Regions from separate parts of the Aeromonas bestiarum genome, predicted to be linked through region 1. Evidence: predicted binding sites of a transcription regulator. Region 1 holds the regulator's gene; each other region holds the start of a gene.
What was found. Region 1 encodes sigma-54, which starts transcription at its own class of promoters, with help from an activator protein. Its sites were predicted from a motif close to TGGCACNGTTTTNGCTT; they were not measured.
Positions count from the first base shown of each region.

Region 2: the regulator sigma-54 is predicted to act here: its motif matches at 2,239-2,255, upstream of flhA (flagellar biosynthesis protein FlhA).
Region 3: the regulator sigma-54 is predicted to act here: its motif matches at 4,005-4,021, upstream of glnA (glutamate--ammonia ligase).

Region 1 covers NZ_CP064746.1:4,289,742-4,295,891, reverse strand. Annotated here, with positions in the region: gene kdsC (3-deoxy-manno-octulosonate-8-phosphatase KdsC) at 1-131, shown strand, start outside; gene lptC (LPS export ABC transporter periplasmic protein LptC) at 128-688, shown strand; gene lptA (lipopolysaccharide transport periplasmic protein LptA) at 675-1,202, shown strand; gene lptB (LPS export ABC transporter ATP-binding protein) at 1,206-1,931, shown strand; gene IU367_RS19925 (RNA polymerase factor sigma-54) at 1,997-3,436, shown strand; gene hpf (ribosome hibernation promoting factor) at 3,458-3,745, shown strand; gene ptsN (PTS IIA-like nitrogen regulatory protein PtsN) at 3,748-4,194, shown strand; gene rapZ (RNase adapter RapZ) at 4,237-5,103, shown strand; gene npr (PTS phosphocarrier protein NPr) at 5,124-5,396, shown strand; gene IU367_RS19900 (BglG family transcription antiterminator) at 5,415-6,150, opposite strand, start outside.
Region 2 covers NZ_CP064746.1:3,269,473-3,275,622, reverse strand. Annotated here, with positions in the region: gene fliQ (flagellar biosynthesis protein FliQ) at 1-90, shown strand, start outside; gene fliR (flagellar biosynthetic protein FliR) at 170-967, shown strand; gene flhB (flagellar biosynthesis protein FlhB) at 1,054-2,184, shown strand; gene flhA (flagellar biosynthesis protein FlhA) at 2,292-4,394, shown strand; gene flhF (flagellar biosynthesis GTPase FlhF) at 4,411-5,829, shown strand; gene IU367_RS15125 (MinD/ParA family protein) at 5,831-6,150, shown strand, end outside.
Region 3 covers NZ_CP064746.1:216,608-222,757, forward strand. Annotated here, with positions in the region: gene glnG (nitrogen regulation protein NR(I)) at 1-723, opposite strand, end outside; gene glnL (nitrogen regulation protein NR(II)) at 733-1,788, opposite strand; gene IU367_RS01015 (DUF4124 domain-containing protein) at 1,869-2,447, opposite strand; gene glnA (glutamate--ammonia ligase) at 2,539-3,948, opposite strand; gene typA (translational GTPase TypA) at 4,300-6,111, shown strand.

The DNA of each region.
Region 1 (6,150 bases):
ACCCACTGGTGCTGGCCCGGGCCGACATGGTGACCCGACTGGCCGGTGGGCTGGGTGCTGTACGCGAGGTGTGCGACCTGATACTGCAGGCACAAGGGCTGGGTGACTATCAGCCAGAGGCCTCGGTATGAGCAGACAGACGCTGCTGTTCGCCCTGCTTTTTCTGGTGGCGCTGGCCGCCTGGCAGCTCGGCGACATAGAGCTGGTGGCGGAGCCGACCGCCAAGGTCGAGAACTATCAGCCGGACTTCACCGCCAAGAATCTGGTCACCACCCGCTTTGACGCAGATGGGCGGCGCACCGAGCGGCTGGAGTCCGAGTATGCGGAGTATTACCAGCTCCTCGAACAGGCCACCTTCAACAAGCCGGTAGTCTACATGTTCGACAAGCAGGGCGAGGCCGAGTGGAAAGTCACGGCCGATACCGGCGTGCTCAACACGGATGACAACGTGATCCTGCGGGACAAGGTACATCTGGACGGCCTGCTGCCCGCCTCCTTCATCTCCACGCTGGATACCCCCTATATGGAGCTGGATCTGGTGACCCAGAACGTGAGAAGCAATCAGCAAGTCAGCATAGTGGGTAAGGATTTCCAGACCGAGGGCGTTGGCCTGAAGGGTCATCTGGAACGCAAATATTTTGAATTACTGGACCAGGGTCATGCCATCTATTTCAATGAAAAACGTTAATCTGGCCCTCGCGGCCCTGCTGCTGTGCGGCACCGTGAGCGCCAAAGAGTCCGACTTTGCCGAGAAGGTCTACGTGGATGCGGTCAAACAGGTGGCCGAGATGCAGGACAACCGCATCACCTTCAGTGACGATGTCATCATCACTCAGGGCACCATCAAGATTAAGGCCGACAAGGTAGTGGTGATCCGCTCCGGCGAGAAAGGGGCCGAGGTGATGACGGCCTATGGCAATCCCGCCACCTTCTTCCAGATCCTGGACAACGGCAAGCCGGTCAATGCCCACGGCAACAGCATCCGCTACGAGCTGAAGAACCGGCTGGTGACCATCACCGGCAATGGCCAGCTCAAGCAGGAAGACAGCCAGGTCAACGGCGATCTGATCCGTTACGACATCGTCAAACAGAAGATGATCGCCGAGAGCAAGGGCCCGACCCAGCGCGTCAAGACGGTGTTCCTGCCGGATCAGGTAGAGAACTTCGACAAGCCCGCCGATCAGAAGAAGCAGGGAAAATAAGCCATGGCAGTGTTGAAAGCAGTCGGCCTGCAAAAAAGTTACAAGCGCCGCATGGTGGTCAGCGATGTGAGCCTGGAAGTAGGTACCGGCCAGATCGTCGGATTGTTAGGTCCGAATGGCGCCGGCAAGACCACCTCCTTCTACATGATAGTGGGACTGGTGCAGAGCGATGCCGGTCTCATCACCATAGACGATCAGGACATCAGCCTGCAGCCCATGCATATCCGAGCCCGCAACGGCATCGGCTATCTGCCGCAGGAGGCCTCCATTTTCCGCCGCCTGTCGGTGTTCGACAACCTGATGGGGGTCATGCAGACCCGCAAGGGGCTGAGCCGCGAAGAGCGGGAAGACAAGGTCGAACAGCTGCTGGAAGAGTTCAATATCACCCACATTCGCGACAACCTGGGTCAGAGTCTGTCCGGGGGGGAGCGACGCCGGGTCGAGATCGCCCGCGCGCTGGCGGCCGAGCCGCGTTTTATCCTGCTGGATGAGCCGTTTGCCGGGGTCGACCCCATTTCTGTGATAGACATCAAGAAGATCATCCAGCATCTGAAAGATAGAGGCCTGGGCGTCTTGATCACCGACCACAACGTCAGAGAGACTCTGGACGTATGCGAGAAGGCTTATATCGTCAGCCACGGCAAGATGATTGCCGAAGGTGCGCCGGCCGAGATACTGGCCGATGAACAGGTCAAGCGCGTCTATTTGGGCGATCAATTCAGTCTATAGTAAGGGGGCATCTCTTCATTTCCTGTGACGACTGCCTCGCTGAACATAAGGATATCCCGACGTAGATGAAGCCGACATTACAGTTGCGTCTCGGTCAGTCCCTGACCATGACGCCGCAATTACAACAAGCGATTCGTCTGCTCCAGCTCTCCACCCTGGAACTCCAGCAGGAAATTCAGCAAGCGCTCGATAACAACCCCTTGCTGGAGCAAGAGGAGAATGAGGTGCAGGAGACCAGCCCGGAAGAGCCGGTCGACGCCAGTCAGCTCGACTCCAGCGATGCCATGGCCCAGGATCAGATGCCGGACGAGTTGCCGGTGGATACCACCTGGGAGGATGTCTACTCGGCCGGCACGGCCCAGAGCGCAGGCCCCATCCACGATGGGGAAGACAGCGTCTATCAGGGCGAAACCACCGAGAATCTGCAGGACTATCTGCTGTGGCAGATGCGACTCACGCCGTTCAGCGATCTGGATGCCGCCATAGCCCTCGCCATCATAGATGCCATCGACGACTCCGGTTATCTGACCGTCTCCCTCGAAGATATACAGGCGGCGGTGAGCAGCGAGGATGTCGAGGTGGAACTCGACGAGGTCGAGGCCGTGCTCAAGCGAGTGCAGCATTTCGATCCGGTCGGCATCGCCGCCCGTTCGGTACAGGAATGCCTGTTGATCCAGCTCGGTCAATACGCCCCCGAACTGCCCTGGCTCACCGAGGCCAGAGAGGTGATCAACGAGCACATGGACTTGCTCGGCAATCGCGATTATCGCACCCTGGCGCGCAAGACCCGGCTCAAGGAGAGCGACCTCAAGGAGGTACTGGATCTCATCCAGCAGCTGGAGCCCAGACCGGGCAATGGCATCATACAGAGCGACTCCCAGTACGTGATCCCGGATGTGACCGTGGTCAAGAAGGGTACCAAATGGGTGGTCGAGCTCAATCCCGATTCCGCGCCGCGCATCCGGGTCAACGAGACCTATGCCGCCATGGCACGCCAGGCGCGCACCAGCCAGGACACCCAGTTCATCCGTTCCCATCTGCAAGAGGCGAAGTGGTTCATCAAGAGCCTGGAGAGTCGCAATGACACCCTGCTCAAGGTGGCCAGCTGCATTGTCGAGCAGCAACAGGGCTTTTTCGAGTATGGTGAAGAGGCCATGAAGCCCATGGTGCTCAACGACATCGCCGAAGCGGTAGAGATGCATGAGTCAACTATCTCCCGGGTAACGACCCAGAAATACATGCATACGCCCCGCGGCATCTTCGAACTGAAGTTTTTTTTCTCCAGTCATGTGAATACCGAAGGAGGAGGAGAGTGCTCATCGACCGCAATTCGCGCGCTGATCAAGAAGCTGGTGACGGCAGAGAATCCCGCCAAGCCGCTAAGTGATAGCAAGATCGCGGATTTGCTGGCCGAACAGGGTATTATGGTGGCGAGACGCACGATCGCAAAGTACCGTGAATCCTTGTTGATCCCGCCATCCAATCAGCGCAAACGCCTGGTTTAGGCAAAACAAAAGGAAGACGTTATGCAAATTAACCTGACCGGACACCATGTCGAGATCACCGAAGCTCTGCGTGATTATGTGAACAACAAATTTGCCAAACTCGAGCGTCACTTTGACCACATCAACAATGTTCATGTGGTGTTGAGCGTAGAAAAACTGAACCAGATCGCCGAAGCCAAGCTGCATGTCAGCGGTGGCGAGGTGTTCGCCAATTCACAGCATGCCGACATGTATGCTGCGATTGATACCCTGCTGGACAAGCTGGATCGGCAGATCATCAAGCACAAAGATAAGTTAAATCAAAAATAACTATGCAACTTGAACACATACTGAGTCGGGACTGCACCAAAAGTGCGGTCCCTTGTACCAGCAAGAAACGCGCCCTTGAGATCATCAGTGAATTAGCCGCTGAGCGCCTGGGGACCTCTCGTCAGGCGTTATTCGAGTGCCTGCTGGCCCGAGAAAAGATGGGCAGTACCGGTATCGGTGCCGGTATCGCCATTCCCCACGGCCGGATCGGTGACGAGTTTCCGCCGACCGCCATCCTGATGACCTTCGCAGAGCCTATCCCCTTCGACTCCATCGACAATCAACCGGTTGACCTGCTCTTTGCCCTGCTGGTGCCGGAAAGCGAGTGCAAGCAGCACCTCAAGACCCTTTCCCTGATGGCATCCAAACTGGGTGACAAGGCGGTTTGCCGCCAGTTGCGCCAGGCAACCAGCGATGAAGATCTCTATCAGATCATGACCTCGGCCTGATATGCAGGCCCCCGTCATGACTCCAAGCGGTGAGGGAACAAGATGCAATTAATAGTGGTAAGTGGGCGCTCCGGCTCGGGCAAGACAGTTGCCCTGCGTGTGCTGGAGGATCTCGGTTATTACTGCGTGGATAACCTGCCGGTCAACCTGCTGCCCCAGCTGATCGTCTCGGTCGAGAGCCAGTATGACAAGCTGGCGGTCAGCATAGACGTGCGCAACCTGCCGGTGAGCCCGGACAAGCTGGAGACCCTGCTGGCCCAGGTGCGCAACGAGGGCCGGGTCGAATTTTCCAGCTTCTTCTTCGATGCGGAAAACTCCACCCTGCTCAAGCGTTACGGCGAGAGTCGCCGGTTGCATCCTCTGTCGCGCAAACAGCTGTCGCTGGATGAGGCGATCCGGGAGGAGACCCACCTGCTGGCACCGCTCTCCTCGACCGCCGACCTGCGCATCGACACCACCAACCTCAGCATTCACGACCTGAGCGAGCTCATCAAGACCCGGGTGCTCGGCAAGAAAGAGAATGAGCTGGTGCTGGTGTTCGAGTCGTTCGGCTTCAAGTACGGCATCCCCAAGGACGCCGACTTCGTGTTCGATGCCCGCTTCCTGCCCAATCCGCACTGGATCCCCGAACTCAAGCCCTTTACCGGCAAGGACGAGCCTGTGGCCCGCTACCTCTCCAGCCAGCCGGACGTGATGCAGTTCATCCTGCAGATTGAGAACATGCTGGCGACCTGGCTGCCGCATCTGGAGCGCAACAATCGCAGTTATGTGACTGTGGGGATAGGTTGCACCGGTGGTCAGCACAGATCCGTGTTCATCGCCGAACAGCTGGCCAGCGCATTCCGGCTGCTGGGCAAGAACGTCCAGATCCGCCACCGCACCCTCGACAAGAGTGCGCCGCAATATTGATGGACCAATAGGGAGATCAGATGACCGTCTCAGCCTCGGTGGAAGTCAAAAACAAACTGGGTATGCATGCGAGGCCGGCCATGATGCTATTCGAGCTGGTGCAGGGCTTCGACGCCCACGTGCTGCTGCGCAACGAGGATGGCATAGAGGCCGATGCGGACAGCGTGATCGGCCTGCTGATGCTGGATTCCGCTCAGGGCAAGCAGGTGGAGGTGCAGGTGGAGGGCCCCGAAGAAGTGGAGGCGCTGGCTGCCGTGGTGGCACTGTTCACCTCCGGCTTCAACGAGGAGTGACTCACTCCCCGTCCTGGTTCAGGAACCGGTGCGCGCCAGCCCCTTGAAGCTGGCAAAATCCCGACAAGCCAGCAAATTTTTGCTGGCTTTTTCGTTCATCAGCGCCAGAAACAGGTCGTAGAGCCCCATCGCCTCTTCGTAGTCCGCCTTGCTGATGGCCAGCACGAAGATGAGGGTGGCTGTCTCGCCATTGCCCCAGTCAATCCCTTGGGGGGCCAGCACTGTATAGACCAGGGTGCGCCGCGCCAGCAGGCCGAGGGAGTGGGGCAGGGCTATGCCTTCCCCCAGCAGGGTGGAGACGATGCGCTCCCGCTCGTGCAACGAGCTTCTGAATCCGCTCTCCACCCGATCTTCGGCCTCCAGCTGATCGCAGATCCTGGCAAACAACTGGCTCTGGCTGAGTGGCTCACTTACCACCATGAAGTGGTCGGCATCGAAGTATTTGTCGAGCAGGTAGGGGCGGGTGCGGTCGATCAGCACCAGCTTGCCGAGCTGCTCCAGCTGATACTGGGTCGGGAAGGGGGCGACTTGCACCACGGGCGCGTTCTTCTCGGCCACCTTGACGGTGCTGATGACGAAGTCTTGCTCGATCCGCGCCAATCCCTCGTAATCTCGCACCGACTCCAGTGTCGTCAGCTGGAGCTGGGGGTATTCCCGCTTGATGCGCGCCTCCAGCACCCGGAAGGTAGCGTTGCCGGCGTCACACAGCAGCAGCGCCTGGGGGCGACGGGTATAGCCGATGTCATAGTGGCGC
Region 2 (6,150 bases), 1.0 Mb from region 1:
GCGCTGGGGGCGGGCGCGCACTGGGGCTTGCAGAGTCTGATGGATTTCTTCCTGCTGATGGTGAGCCAGATTCCCGAGGTGGTGGGATGAGCCATGCCCGGCAAGCCCCTGGGACGTCCTCTGACGGCCCGCTGATGGCGACATCTCACGCCACTTCCGGGGTGGTGAGATGACCTACACGACCGCTCTCATCATGGAGTGGTTGTCTTCCATCCTCTGGCCGCTGGCGCGGGTGAGCGGCCTGTTGATGGTGATGGCGGTGTTTGGCAGTCGCCTGACGCCGGCCCGCATCCGTATTGGGTTGGCGCTGGCGCTGACCTTCATGATCGCTCCCCTGTTGCCCCCCATGCCCAAGATAGAGCTGTTCTCCGTCGGCAGTTTTCTGGTGTTGACCCAGCAGTTGCTCATCGGCATAGCGCTTGGTCTCATGACCCAGTTTCTGATGGAGAGCTTCGTGATGGCCGGTCAGATCATCGCCATGCAGACCAGTCTGGGCTTTGCCACCCTGGTGGATCCCATGAATGGCCAGTCGGCCCCCGTGGTGGGCCAGTTCTACCTGATGCTGGCGACCCTGGTGTTTCTGGCGGTGGATGGTCACCTCATCATGCTGCGCATGGTGGTGCTGAGTTTTGACACCTTGCCGGTCTCAGATGCCGGGCTCACCCTGCCCGCCATTCGCAGCTTGGTCGGATTCCTGGGGGTCATGTACCAGGCCTCGCTGGTGATGGCGCTGTCGGCCATAGTCGCGCTGCTGCTCATCAACTTTGCGTTCGGGGTCATGACGCGGGCGGCGCCCCAGCTCAACATCTTCAGCATAGGTTTCGCGGTCAGCATGATGTCCGGGCTGCTCATCCTCTGGCTCACCATAGGCGGCTTCCTCGGCCACTTCGACTCCATGTGGGAGCGGGTGCAGGAGACCAGTTGCGAGCTCATCAACGTCCAGTGCTTCGGTGGCCAGAATGGCTGATTGCGTGCAGCTGGGTAGCAAACGACTCGATGCCTTCCGGGGGCGAGCACAACTGAGCAAGCTCCCGCGTGTCGGAGGTCGGCAGCATGGCTGATACCGATCAGGAACGTACCGAACAACCCACGGGCAAACGACTGCAACAGGCCCGGGAAAAAGGGCAGATTGCACGTTCCAAGGAGCTGGGTACCGCCAGCGTCCTGCTGGCGGCCGTCTTTGGTCTCTTGATGGTCAAGGAGAGTCTGGCCGGCGCCATGGTCAAGATCCTCACCATGGGCTTCACGCTCGATCGGGACCAGGCCTTCGATCCCAATGCCATGGGGGCCATGGTGCCCGCCCTGTTGAGGGAGCTGCTGCATCCGCTCGGCCTGCTGTTCATGCTGGTGGCCATCGCCGCCTTCGTCGGCAACACCCTGATGGGGGGCATGAACTTCTCCTCCGAGGCCATGCTGCCCAAGTGGAGCAAGCTGAGCCCCTTGAATGGTCTTAAGAGGATGTTCGGGGTGCAATCCTTGGTCGAGCTGATCAAGTCCATCGCCAAGGTGGTGTTCATCACCCTGTTTGCCTGGTGGATGTTGTCGAGCCAGTTCAACCACCTGCTCAACCTCTCCCTGGAGGGCTACCCGGGTGGCATCATAGATGCGCTGGATCTGCTGCTGTGGATGCTGATCATCCTCTGTTGCGCCCTCATCCCCATAGTGGCCATAGACGTGCCGTTCCAGCAGTGGAACCACATGCGCCAGCTCAAGATGACCAAGCAGGAGGTCAAGGACGAGTTCAAGGACAGCGAGGGCAAGCCCGAGGTGAAGGGGCGGATCCGCCGCTTGCAGATGGAGATGGCGATGCGCCGCATGATGGGGGATGTGCCCAAGGCGGACGTGGTCATCACCAACCCGACCCACTACTCGGTGGCGCTCAAATACGATACCGCCAAGCCGGGGGCCGCGCCCAAGGTAGTGGCCAAGGGCACTGATGAGATCGCGATGAAGATCAGGGAGATAGCAAGGGAGTACGAGATCCCCATCATGCCTTCTCCCGGGCTCACCCGCGCCATCTTTCACTCCACCGAGATAGGTCACGAGATACCGGAAGGGCTGTTTGCCGCCGTGGCTCAGGTGCTGGCCTATGTGTATCAGCTCAAGAAGTTCCGCCGTGGCCGTGGCCGGCGCCCCAATCCGCTCGCCAAGGATCTGCCCATTCCGCCTGAATTCCGCAAATGACAAACTTCTGACACAGTAAAAATAAAATCATTTAAAATCAATGCATTGAATTGTTGGCTTGATGTTTGCTTTAATCTGGCACCAGCGGTTTGAGATTGAGAAAAAAGATGAAATTCCAGGCATCATTGGGCCGATTGAAAGAGCACAGGGGATTGCTGACCAAGGGGGTGGGGACACCGCTGCTGGTGCTGGCGTCTCTAGGTATGGTCGTGCTGCCCATACCGCCGCTGATGCTGGATGTACTCTTCTCCTTCAATATCGCGCTCTCCATAGTGGTGCTGCTGGTGGCCGTCTATACCCGACGCCCGCTGGAATTTGCCGCCTTTCCAACCGTCTTGCTGCTCGCCACCTTGCTGCGTCTGGCGCTCAACGTGGCGTCAACCCGGGTGGTCTTGCTGGAAGGCCACAACGGCAGTGCGGCGGCCGGTCATGTGATCGAGGCGTTCGGCAACGTGGTGATCGGCGGCAACTATGCCGTCGGCATCATCGTCTTTACGATCCTGATGATCATCAACTTCGTGGTGATCACCAAGGGTGCCGGGCGGATCGCCGAGGTGAGCGCCCGCTTTACCCTGGATGCCATGCCAGGCAAACAGATGGCCATAGATGCCGATTTGAACGCCGGGCTTATCAACCAGGAAGAGGCGAAGAAGCGCCGCCAGGACGTGACCCAGGAAGCCGACTTCTACGGCTCCATGGACGGTGCCTCCAAATTCGTGAAGGGGGATGCCATTGCGGGTATCATGATCCTCTTCATCAACATCATAGGTGGCTTCATCATCGGCATGATGCAGCACCAGCTGACCTTCAGTGAAGCGGCTCAGATCTACACCCTGCTGGCCATAGGTGACGGTCTGGTGGCCCAGATCCCCTCCCTGCTGCTCTCCATTGCCGCGGCCATCATAGTGACCCGGCAGAACACGGATCAGGACATGGGCACGGCCGTGCTGGGCCAGCTGTTTGACAACCCCAAGGCGCTGATCATCTCGGCCGGCATACTGCTGATGATGGGGCTGGTACCCGGCATGCCGCACTTTGCCTTCCTGAGCCTGGGGATTCTCTCGGCTGCCGGTGCCTGGTGGCTGCTGCGCCGCGAGAAACGGGCCGCCGCCAAGGCTGCCAAGGGTGAACTGATGCCCGCCACGACCGACCAACCCCATGAACAGAAAGAGCTGAGCTGGGACGACGTGATGCCGGTGGACATCATAGGGCTGGAGGTGGGCTATCAGCTCATCCCGCTGGTGGATCGCAATCAGGGCGGGGAGCTGCTCAACCGGATCAAGGGGGTACGCAAGAAACTCTCCCAGGAGCTGGGCTTTCTGGTGCCGGCCGTGCACATTCGCGACAACCTGGATCTCGCACCCAACCAATATCGCATCACCTTGATGGGGGTCAGTACCGGCGAGGCCAATGTTTACCATGATAAGGAAATGGCCATCAATCCGGGTCAGGTGTTCGGCCAGATCCAGGGTATCGCCACCCGGGATCCCGCCTTCGGGCTGGAAGCCGTGTGGGTCGCCAAGGAGCAGGTCTCCCAGGCCCAGACCCTCGGCTATACGGTGGTGGATACCGCCACCGTGGTCGCCACTCATCTGAGCCAGATCCTCTCCAACCATGCGGCCCTGCTGCTGGGCCATGACGAGGTGCAACAGCTGCTCGACATGATAGGGAAGCATCAGAACAAGCTGGTGGAAGGACTGGTTCCTGAAGTCATCAGCATGGGTAACCTGGTGAAGGTATTGCAGAATTTGCTCAATGAAGGCGTGCCAATCCGCGATATGCGCACTATCCTGCAGACCCTGGTGGAATACGCCCCGCGCAGTCCGGATCCGGAAGTGCTGACGGCAGCCTGCCGTATCGCCCTGCGTCGCCTGATAGTGCAGGAGATTGCCGGCCCGGATCCCGAGCTGCCGGTGATCACCTTGGCACCAGAATTGGAACGTATATTGCATCAATCCCTGCAGGCAGGGGGTGGTGATGGTGCCGGCATAGAGCCGGGCCTGGCGGAGCGGATGCAACGCTCGCTGGTGGAAGCCACTCAACGACAAGAACTGGAAGGCCAACCGGCCGTGCTTCTGACATCGGGGATACTGCGCAATACCCTGGCGAAATTTGTCAAGAATGCCATTCCTGGATTGCGCGTTCTGTCTTATCAGGAAGTGCCTGATGACAAGCAAATCCGCATCGTCAGTGCGGTAGGACAGAACTAGTTAGCGGAGATGACGGGTGAAGATTAAGCGGTTTTTTGCCAAGGACATGCGAACGGCTCTGGCCGAGGTCAAGGAGACTCTCGGGCCTGACGCCGTCATCATGTCCAACAAGAAGGTCACTGGTGGGGTGGAGATAGTCGCCGCTGTCGATTATCAATCCCAGGTCCCGGGACCCAAAGATGCGCCGGTTCGCCGTCAGTTGAACGATGAGAGCGTCAATATCTCGTCTGCCGGACGGCAGATGACCCGTCCTGCGCCCACCCAGGCCCAGGAACAGAACGAACACTATGCCGATACCCTGGCCGCCCTGCTGGCGCGCCAGCAGAAGTTGAACCCGGCCAATCCGGCCGCTCTCAAGGGGGCTGCACCCGTTGCCGCCGCCGGTTCAGCTCCCCGCACGCTGGCCGAACAGGGCCAGTGGGGTGCGGCTCCCGAGCCCGCCAAGCCGAAGGCCAGGGCGGCCGCTCCCGGTCGCGCTTCCCAGCCCGCACAGCGGGATCCCGAGATGGAAGGGATGCGCAAGGAGATGGCCAGCATCCGCAAGTTGCTGGAGCACCAGATCTCCGGGCTGATGTGGCAGGAGGTGGAACGTCGCGAGCCGATGCGTGCCCTGCTCATCAAGGAGCTCAAGAAGATAGGCTTTGACGATGCGTTTGCCGATCAGCTGGCTGGCCTCATCCCCGAGGACATGTCCATCCATCAGGCCATGGCCCAGTTGGCCGAGGTGCTGACCGCCCAGCTCAAGATCAGTGAAGACGATATTTTACGTCAGGGTGGGGCGGTTGCCCTGCTCGGACCGACCGGGGTGGGCAAGACCACCACCATCGCCAAGCTGGCGGCGCGGTTTGCCATGAAGTATGGCGCCGAGCAGGTGGCGCTCATCACCACGGACAACTACCGGATCGGCGCCCATGAGCAGTTGCAGACCTATGGTCGCATCATGGGCTGCCCGGTACGGCAGGTGAGGGATGCCGAGGAGCTGGCCACTGCGCTCTATCAGTTCCGCCATCGTCGGCTGGTACTGATCGATACCGCCGGGGTGGGGCAGCGGGATATCCGTCTGACCGAGCAGCTCGATACCCTGGTCAAGAATGCCAAGGTACGCATCCGCAGCTACCTGGTGATGTCCGCCACTTCCCAGCGTCGGGTGATGCAGGAGGCGGTGGACCATTTCCGGCGTATTCCATTAAGCGGCTGCATACTTACCAAATTGGATGAGAGTCTGAATCTGGGCGAAGTGATTAACGTGTGTATCCAGAATGCACTGCCCATCAGCTATATCACTGATGGACAAAGGGTTCCGGAAGATATTCAAGTTGCCAATGCGGCGCAGCTCGTCGGAGCTGCCATGGGCTCGCTGGAGCGGGAAACAGAAGAACCCTATTTCTGGGGTGCAGGCTTTGGCGAGGCCGAAGATTCGGAGTTTTATGAGTAACATGTATATGGATCAGGCGAGTGGTCTGCGCAAAATGCGTCAAAACAATCGAGTAAAAGTGATCGCCGTTTCCGGTGGCAAGGGTGGCGTGGGCAAGACCAACGTGACCCTGAACGTGGCTGGCGCCATGGCCGCACAAGGCAAACGGGTGATGGTGCTGGACGCCGACCTTGGCCTTGCTAACGTTGACGTCATGCTGGGGCTGCGGGTACACCGCAACCTCTCCCATGTCCTGGCTGGCGAGTGCACCATAGACGACATCATAGTCGAGGGCCCCTACGGCATGATGATAGTGCCGGCCACATCGGGTACCCAGTCCAT
Region 3 (6,150 bases), 680 kb from region 1:
TTCGTCGAGAAACAGGGTGCCACCGTCGGCCTGCTCGAAGCGGCCGTGACGTATGTTGTTGGCGCCGGTGAAGGCCCCCTTCTCATGGCCAAACAGCTCGGATTCGATGAGATCTTTCGGGATGGCCGCCATGTTGAGGGCGATGAAGTTTTTGTGGGCGCGCGGGCTGTGCTTGTGCAGCGCGTGGGCGACCAGCTCCTTGCCGGTGCCGCTCTGGCCGTTGATCAGCACAGAGATGCTGGAGCGCGACAGCCGGCCTATGGCGCGAAACACCTCCTGCATCGCCGGCGCCTCGCCGATGATCTCGGGTGTGGCGGTGGCTTCTTGCTGACGAGACTTGCGCTTGGTGCGCTGCTCTTTCAGGTGATTCTCGGCGCGGCGCACCAGGGTGACCGCCTCGTCGATGTCGAACGGCTTGGGCAGGTACTCGAAGGCGCCGCGCTGGTAAGCGTTGACCGCGCTGTCCAGGTCCGAGTGGGCCGTCATTATGATGATGGGCAGATCGGCCTGGCGGCGGTGGATCTGCTCCAGCAGGCTGAGGCCGTCTATGCCGGGCATGCGGATATCGGAGAGGATCACATCCGGCGATCGCATCTCCAGCGAGCTCAGCAGGGCCTCGCCGTCGGCGAAGCTCTCGCACTCGAAGCCTTCGCTGCCGAGGGTGCGTTCCAGCACCCAGCGGATAGAACTGTCGTCATCGACGATCCACACTTTTGCTGTCATGACGTTCCCTTATTTGCGAAGCGGTAGAAAGATGGTGAATTCGGTGTGGCCTGGCCAGCTGATGCAGTCGATCCGCCCCTTGTGCTGATCGATCAGGTTCTGGGCGATGGAGAGGCCGAGCCCGGTGCCTCCCTCCTTGCCGGTGATCATGGGGTAGAAGAGGGTATCGCGGATGGCATCGGGAATGCCGGGGCCGTTGTCGATGATCTTGATCTCGGCCGCCAGCCGGTAGCGCTGGCCGTGGATGGTGATCTGGAAGGCGGTGCGGGTCTTGATGCGGATGAGCCCGGTTTGCTCGCCTATGGCCTCGGCGGCGTTGCGCACCATGTTGAGAAACGCCTGCTGCAGCTGATCCGGCTCCATCTCGAATTCCGGAATGCTGGGATCATAATCCCGTTCTATGCGGACCGTCGGCGGCAGCTCCAGCTCCACCAGGCGGCGTACCTGTTCCAGCACCGAGTGGACATTGTGCATCTGGTGACGACCCGGGCGTTGTGGACCGAGCAGGCGATCGACCAGCACTCGCAGCCGGTCGGCCTGCTCTATGATGATGCCGGTGTATTCACGCAAGGCCGGATCCGGCAGCTCTTTTTGCAACAGTTGGGCCGCGCCGCGCAGGCCGCCGAGAGGGTTCTTTATCTCGTGGGCCAGACCGCGCACCAATTCCTTGGCCGCCTGCTGCTGGGCATGTTGTTGCAGCTCCTGGCTGATCTTCTTCTGCTGATCGATCTTGCGCAGCTCCACCACCATCAACCTTTGTTCATGGTCGGCGAGCGGGCTCACGCTCATCTCCACCAGTCTGGGTTCTCCTTCCACCACCAGGGTCACTTCGCTGTCGGTGAAGCCCTGCCCCGAGGTGAGGCACTGCTTGAGACGTTGCAGATCGAGGGAGATGTGTTCCAGCAGATGGGGCAGCTCGATCCCGATCAGCCGGCGCTGGCTGAGGGAGAGCAGTTGTTCGGCCGCCGGGTTGACGAACTGGATGCAGAGCCGCTCATCCATCAGGATGACGGCGGTCAGCAAGTTATCGAGCAGTATCTTGGCTTGATCCGGGCGGGTTGGCACAGGTTTCTCCCTAAAACGGTGCTATACACCAGTAATGCACCAACGTGGTGCATTTAGTCTACCCGTATCGATGCACAGGATCACCCCTTGTTGGGGAGCGGGGTCACTTTTGGTGCCGGATTGAGGCTGGCTCGGTGCAGGTAGAAGGTGACTACCCTGGATTTAGCAAGGATCGTACCGTCTTTGGCCAGCAGCTCGAGTTGGGCCTCGTGCGCACCGCGATCCAGGTTCTCGACCCGAATGGCCAGGCCATTGTTGACTATGGGGGCCGCCTTGCCATCCAGCGTCAGGCGCACGTCGTACTGGGTCGGCGCTTTCGGGCTGATCTGGCCCTGGAACACCACGTTGCCCGTGTTGTCGCGCAGCGTGCTGCCCTGTTCTGGTGAGAGCAGCTCGATCACCAGCTTGGCCGCTTCCTTCTCCTTCTTGGCATCGACGCCGGTCAGGCTGTTGAAGTTCTCCACCTGTACCGAGCGCGGCGAGCTGCCAATGAGAGGGGCAACCCGCAGATCCACTTCTTTGGCCTGCTGGCCGGGGGGAGGGGCATCCGTGTAGTGGACGACACCCTTGCTGTCTGTCCAGGAGTACACCTTGGCGGCCTGAGCCCCCATGCTCGCCAGCAGCAGACTCAGTGCCCATACGGGGTATGTGTTTCTCATCCATCTCTCCTTGACGGGATTTTGCTTAATCCTATCAGAGAAAAAACCCGCCTGTTGGCGGGTTTGGTCAAGTTCTGAGCTGTGGTCCGGATTAAACGGAGTAGTACAGTTCAAACTCCAGCGGGTGCGGGGTCATGCGCACGCGGTCAACATCCTGCTGTTTCAGTTCCAGGTAGGAGTTGATGAAGTCATCGCTGAACACGCCACCGCGGGTCAGGAACTCGCGATCGCTGTCCAGTGCGGCCAGGGCTTCGTCCAGAGAGCCGGCAACGGTCGGCACTTCGGCGGCTTCTTCCGGCGGCAGGTCATACAAGTTCTTGTCCATGGCATCGCCTGGATGGATCTTGTTGATGATGCCGTCCAGACCGGCCATCAGCTGGGCTGCGAACGCCAGGTACGGGTTGGCAGCCGGATCCGGGAAGCGTACTTCGATGCGACGGGCTTTCGGGCTCGGCACTACCGGGATACGGATGGAGGCAGAGCGGTTGCGGGCGGAGTAGGCCAGCATGACAGGTGCTTCATAACCCGGCACCAGACGCTTGTAGGAGTTGGTGGTCGGGTTGGCGAAGGCGTTGATGGCCTTGGCGTGCTTGATGATACCGCCGATGTAGTGCAGTGCCATCTCGGACAGACCGCCGTACAGGTCGCCGGCGAACAGGTTGACGCCGTTCTTGGCCAGGGACTGGTGGCAGTGCATGCCGGAGCCGTTGTCACCGAACATGGGTTTCGGCATGAAGGTGACTGTCTTGTTGTAGGCGTGGGCCACGTTGTGGATCACGTACTTCAGCACCTGCACTTCATCCGCTTTCAGGGTGAGGGTGTTGAAACGAGTCGCGATCTCGTTCTGACCGGCGGTCGCCACTTCGTGGTGGTGAGCTTCAACGACCTGGCCCATCTCTTCCAGCACCAGACACATGGCGGCGCGGATGTCCTGGGAGGAGTCGACCGGTGCAACCGGGAAGTAACCGCCTTTCACGAACGGACGGTGGCCCTTGTTGCCGTGCTCATACTCGGTACCCGAGTTCCAGGCGGCTTCTTCAGATTCGATTTTCACGAAGCTGTGGCCCATGGTGTTCGAGAAGGTGATGTTGTCGAACATGAAGAATTCCGGCTCCGGCCCGAACAGCACGGTGTCAGCGATGCCGCTGGCTTTCAGGAAATCTTCGGCACGCTTGGAGATGGAGCGCGGATCGCGGTCGTAACCTTGCATGGTGGCCGGTTCCAGCACATCGCAGACGATGTTCAGGGTGGTCTCTTCGGTGAACGGATCCAGCTTGGCGGAGGCCGCATCCGGCATCAGCACCATGTCAGACTCGTTGATGCCCTTCCAGCCGCCGATGGAGGAGCCATCGAACATCTTGCCGTCTTCGAAGAAGTCTTCGTTGACCTGGTGGGAAGGGATGGATACGTGCTGCTCTTTACCCTTGGTGTCGGTAAAGCGCAGGTCAACAAACTTGACTTCGTGTTCCTGGATCAGGGCCAAAACGTTCTGGGCTGACATGCTAAGTAACCTCCGGTGTTAAAACTCTTAGGGTGAATGCGTCATCACATTCACATAAGCCAGTATCGTGCCAAGTTTGTGACAGCTTGATTTCAGGGCATTTGCGACTATAAGCCTGCCCCAAGACCCGCCATCTCAGCGCGTTACGCCTCAAAGTAGTGCAACAGTGGATCGTTTTGGTGCACTAAAATGGTGCGCAGTATACGGTCAGCCCCCATCTAAGCAGGCTTTGAACGGAAGGTCCATGATCCCGATCCCCTGTTATGCGTGAATGCACTGCAATTCTGCTAGGCAGATCACAAAGGCGAGAGTACAATTAGCGCCCAATTTTACCCGGTGATTGAGGCGAGAATGTTAGAGAATTTACGCAATATTGCGATTATTGCGCACGTAGACCACGGCAAAACTACCCTGGTTGATAAGCTGCTGCAGCAGTCTGGAACCCTGGACCGTACCACTGATGGTCAAGAGCGTCTGATGGATTCCAACGATCTGGAAAAGGAACGTGGTATTACCATTCTCGCCAAGAACACTGCGATCCGCTGGAACGACTACCGCATCAACATCGTTGATACCCCGGGTCACGCCGACTTCGGTGGTGAAGTAGAGCGCGTCATGTCCATGGTCGACTCCGTGCTGCTGCTGGTTGATGCTGTTGACGGCCCTATGCCGCAGACTCGTTTCGTGACCCAGAAAGCCTTCGCCCAGGGTCTGAAGCCGATCGTGGTCATCAACAAGATCGACCGTCCGGGTGCTCGTCCTGACTGGGTAATGGATCAGGTATTCGACCTGTTCGACAACCTGGGTGCCACCGATGAGCAACTGGACTTCAAAGTTGTCTACGCCTCTGCACTGAACGGTTGGGCTACCCTGGATCAGGGCGTTGAGTCCGACAACATGGAACCCCTGTTCCAGGCCATCGTTGACAACGTCGAGCAGCCGAAGGGTGACCCCGCCGGTGCCTTCCAGATGCAAATCTCCCAGCTGGACTACAACTCCTACGTGGGTGTTATCGGTATCGGCCGCATCAGCCGTGGTCGCGTCAAGACCAACCAGCAAGTCACCGTCGTCGGTGCCGATGGCAAGACCCGTACCGGCAAAGTCGGTCAGGTGCTTGGCTACCTGGGTCTGTCCCGTACCGAAGTGGTTGACGCGCAAGCGGGCGACATCATCGCCATCACTGGTCTGGGCGAGCTGAAAATCTCCGACACCATCTGTGACAACGGCGCTGTTCAAGCCCTGCCGCCGCTCTCCGTTGACGAGCCGACCGTGAACATGACCTTCCAGGTCAACACCTCACCGTTCGCCGGCAAAGAAGGCAAGTTCGTGACCTCCCGCAACATCCTGGAGCGTCTGAACCAGGAGCTGGTCCACAACGTGGCCCTGCGTGTGGAAGAGACCGAAGATCCGGACAAGTTCCGCGTATCCGGTCGTGGTGAATTGCACCTCTCCATCCTGATCGAAAACATGCGTCGCGAAGGCTACGAGCTGGCGGTATCCCGTCCGGAAGTTATCCTGCGCACAGTGGACGGCGTTCTGCACGAACCGTTCGAAACCGTGACTGTCGACGTGGAAGAGATCCACCAGGGTTCCGTGATGGAGCAACTCGGCCTGCGTAAGGGCGAGATGACCAACATGACCCCGGATGGCAAGGGCCGTGTCCGTCTTGACTTCATGATCCCGAGTCGTGGCCTGATCGGCTTCCAGACCGAGTTCCTGACCATGACCTCAGGTACCGGTCTGCTGTACCACACCTTCGACCATTACGGTCCGCACAAGGGTGGCAGCATCGGCGAGCGTCAGAACGGCGTGCTGATCTCCAACGCTACCGGCAAGGCTCTGACCTTCGCCCTGTTCGGTCTGCAAGACCGTGGTCGTCTGTTCATCGGTCACGCGACCGAAGTGTACGAAGGCCAGGTGATCGGTATTCACTCCCGTTCCAACGACCTGACAGTGAACTGCCTGAAGGGCAAGCAGCTGACCAACATGCGTGCCTCCGGTACCGATGAAGCCCAGGTGCTGACTCCGCCGATCCGCATGACCCTGGAACAGGCTCTCGAGTTCATCGACAACGATGAGCTGGTAGAGATCACGCCCAAGGCTATCCGTGTGCGTAAGAAACTGCTGACCGAGATGGATCGCAAGCGCGCTGGTCGTGCTTGATATCTGTTCCTCGACAGACAGAGAGAGGCCTTCGGGCCT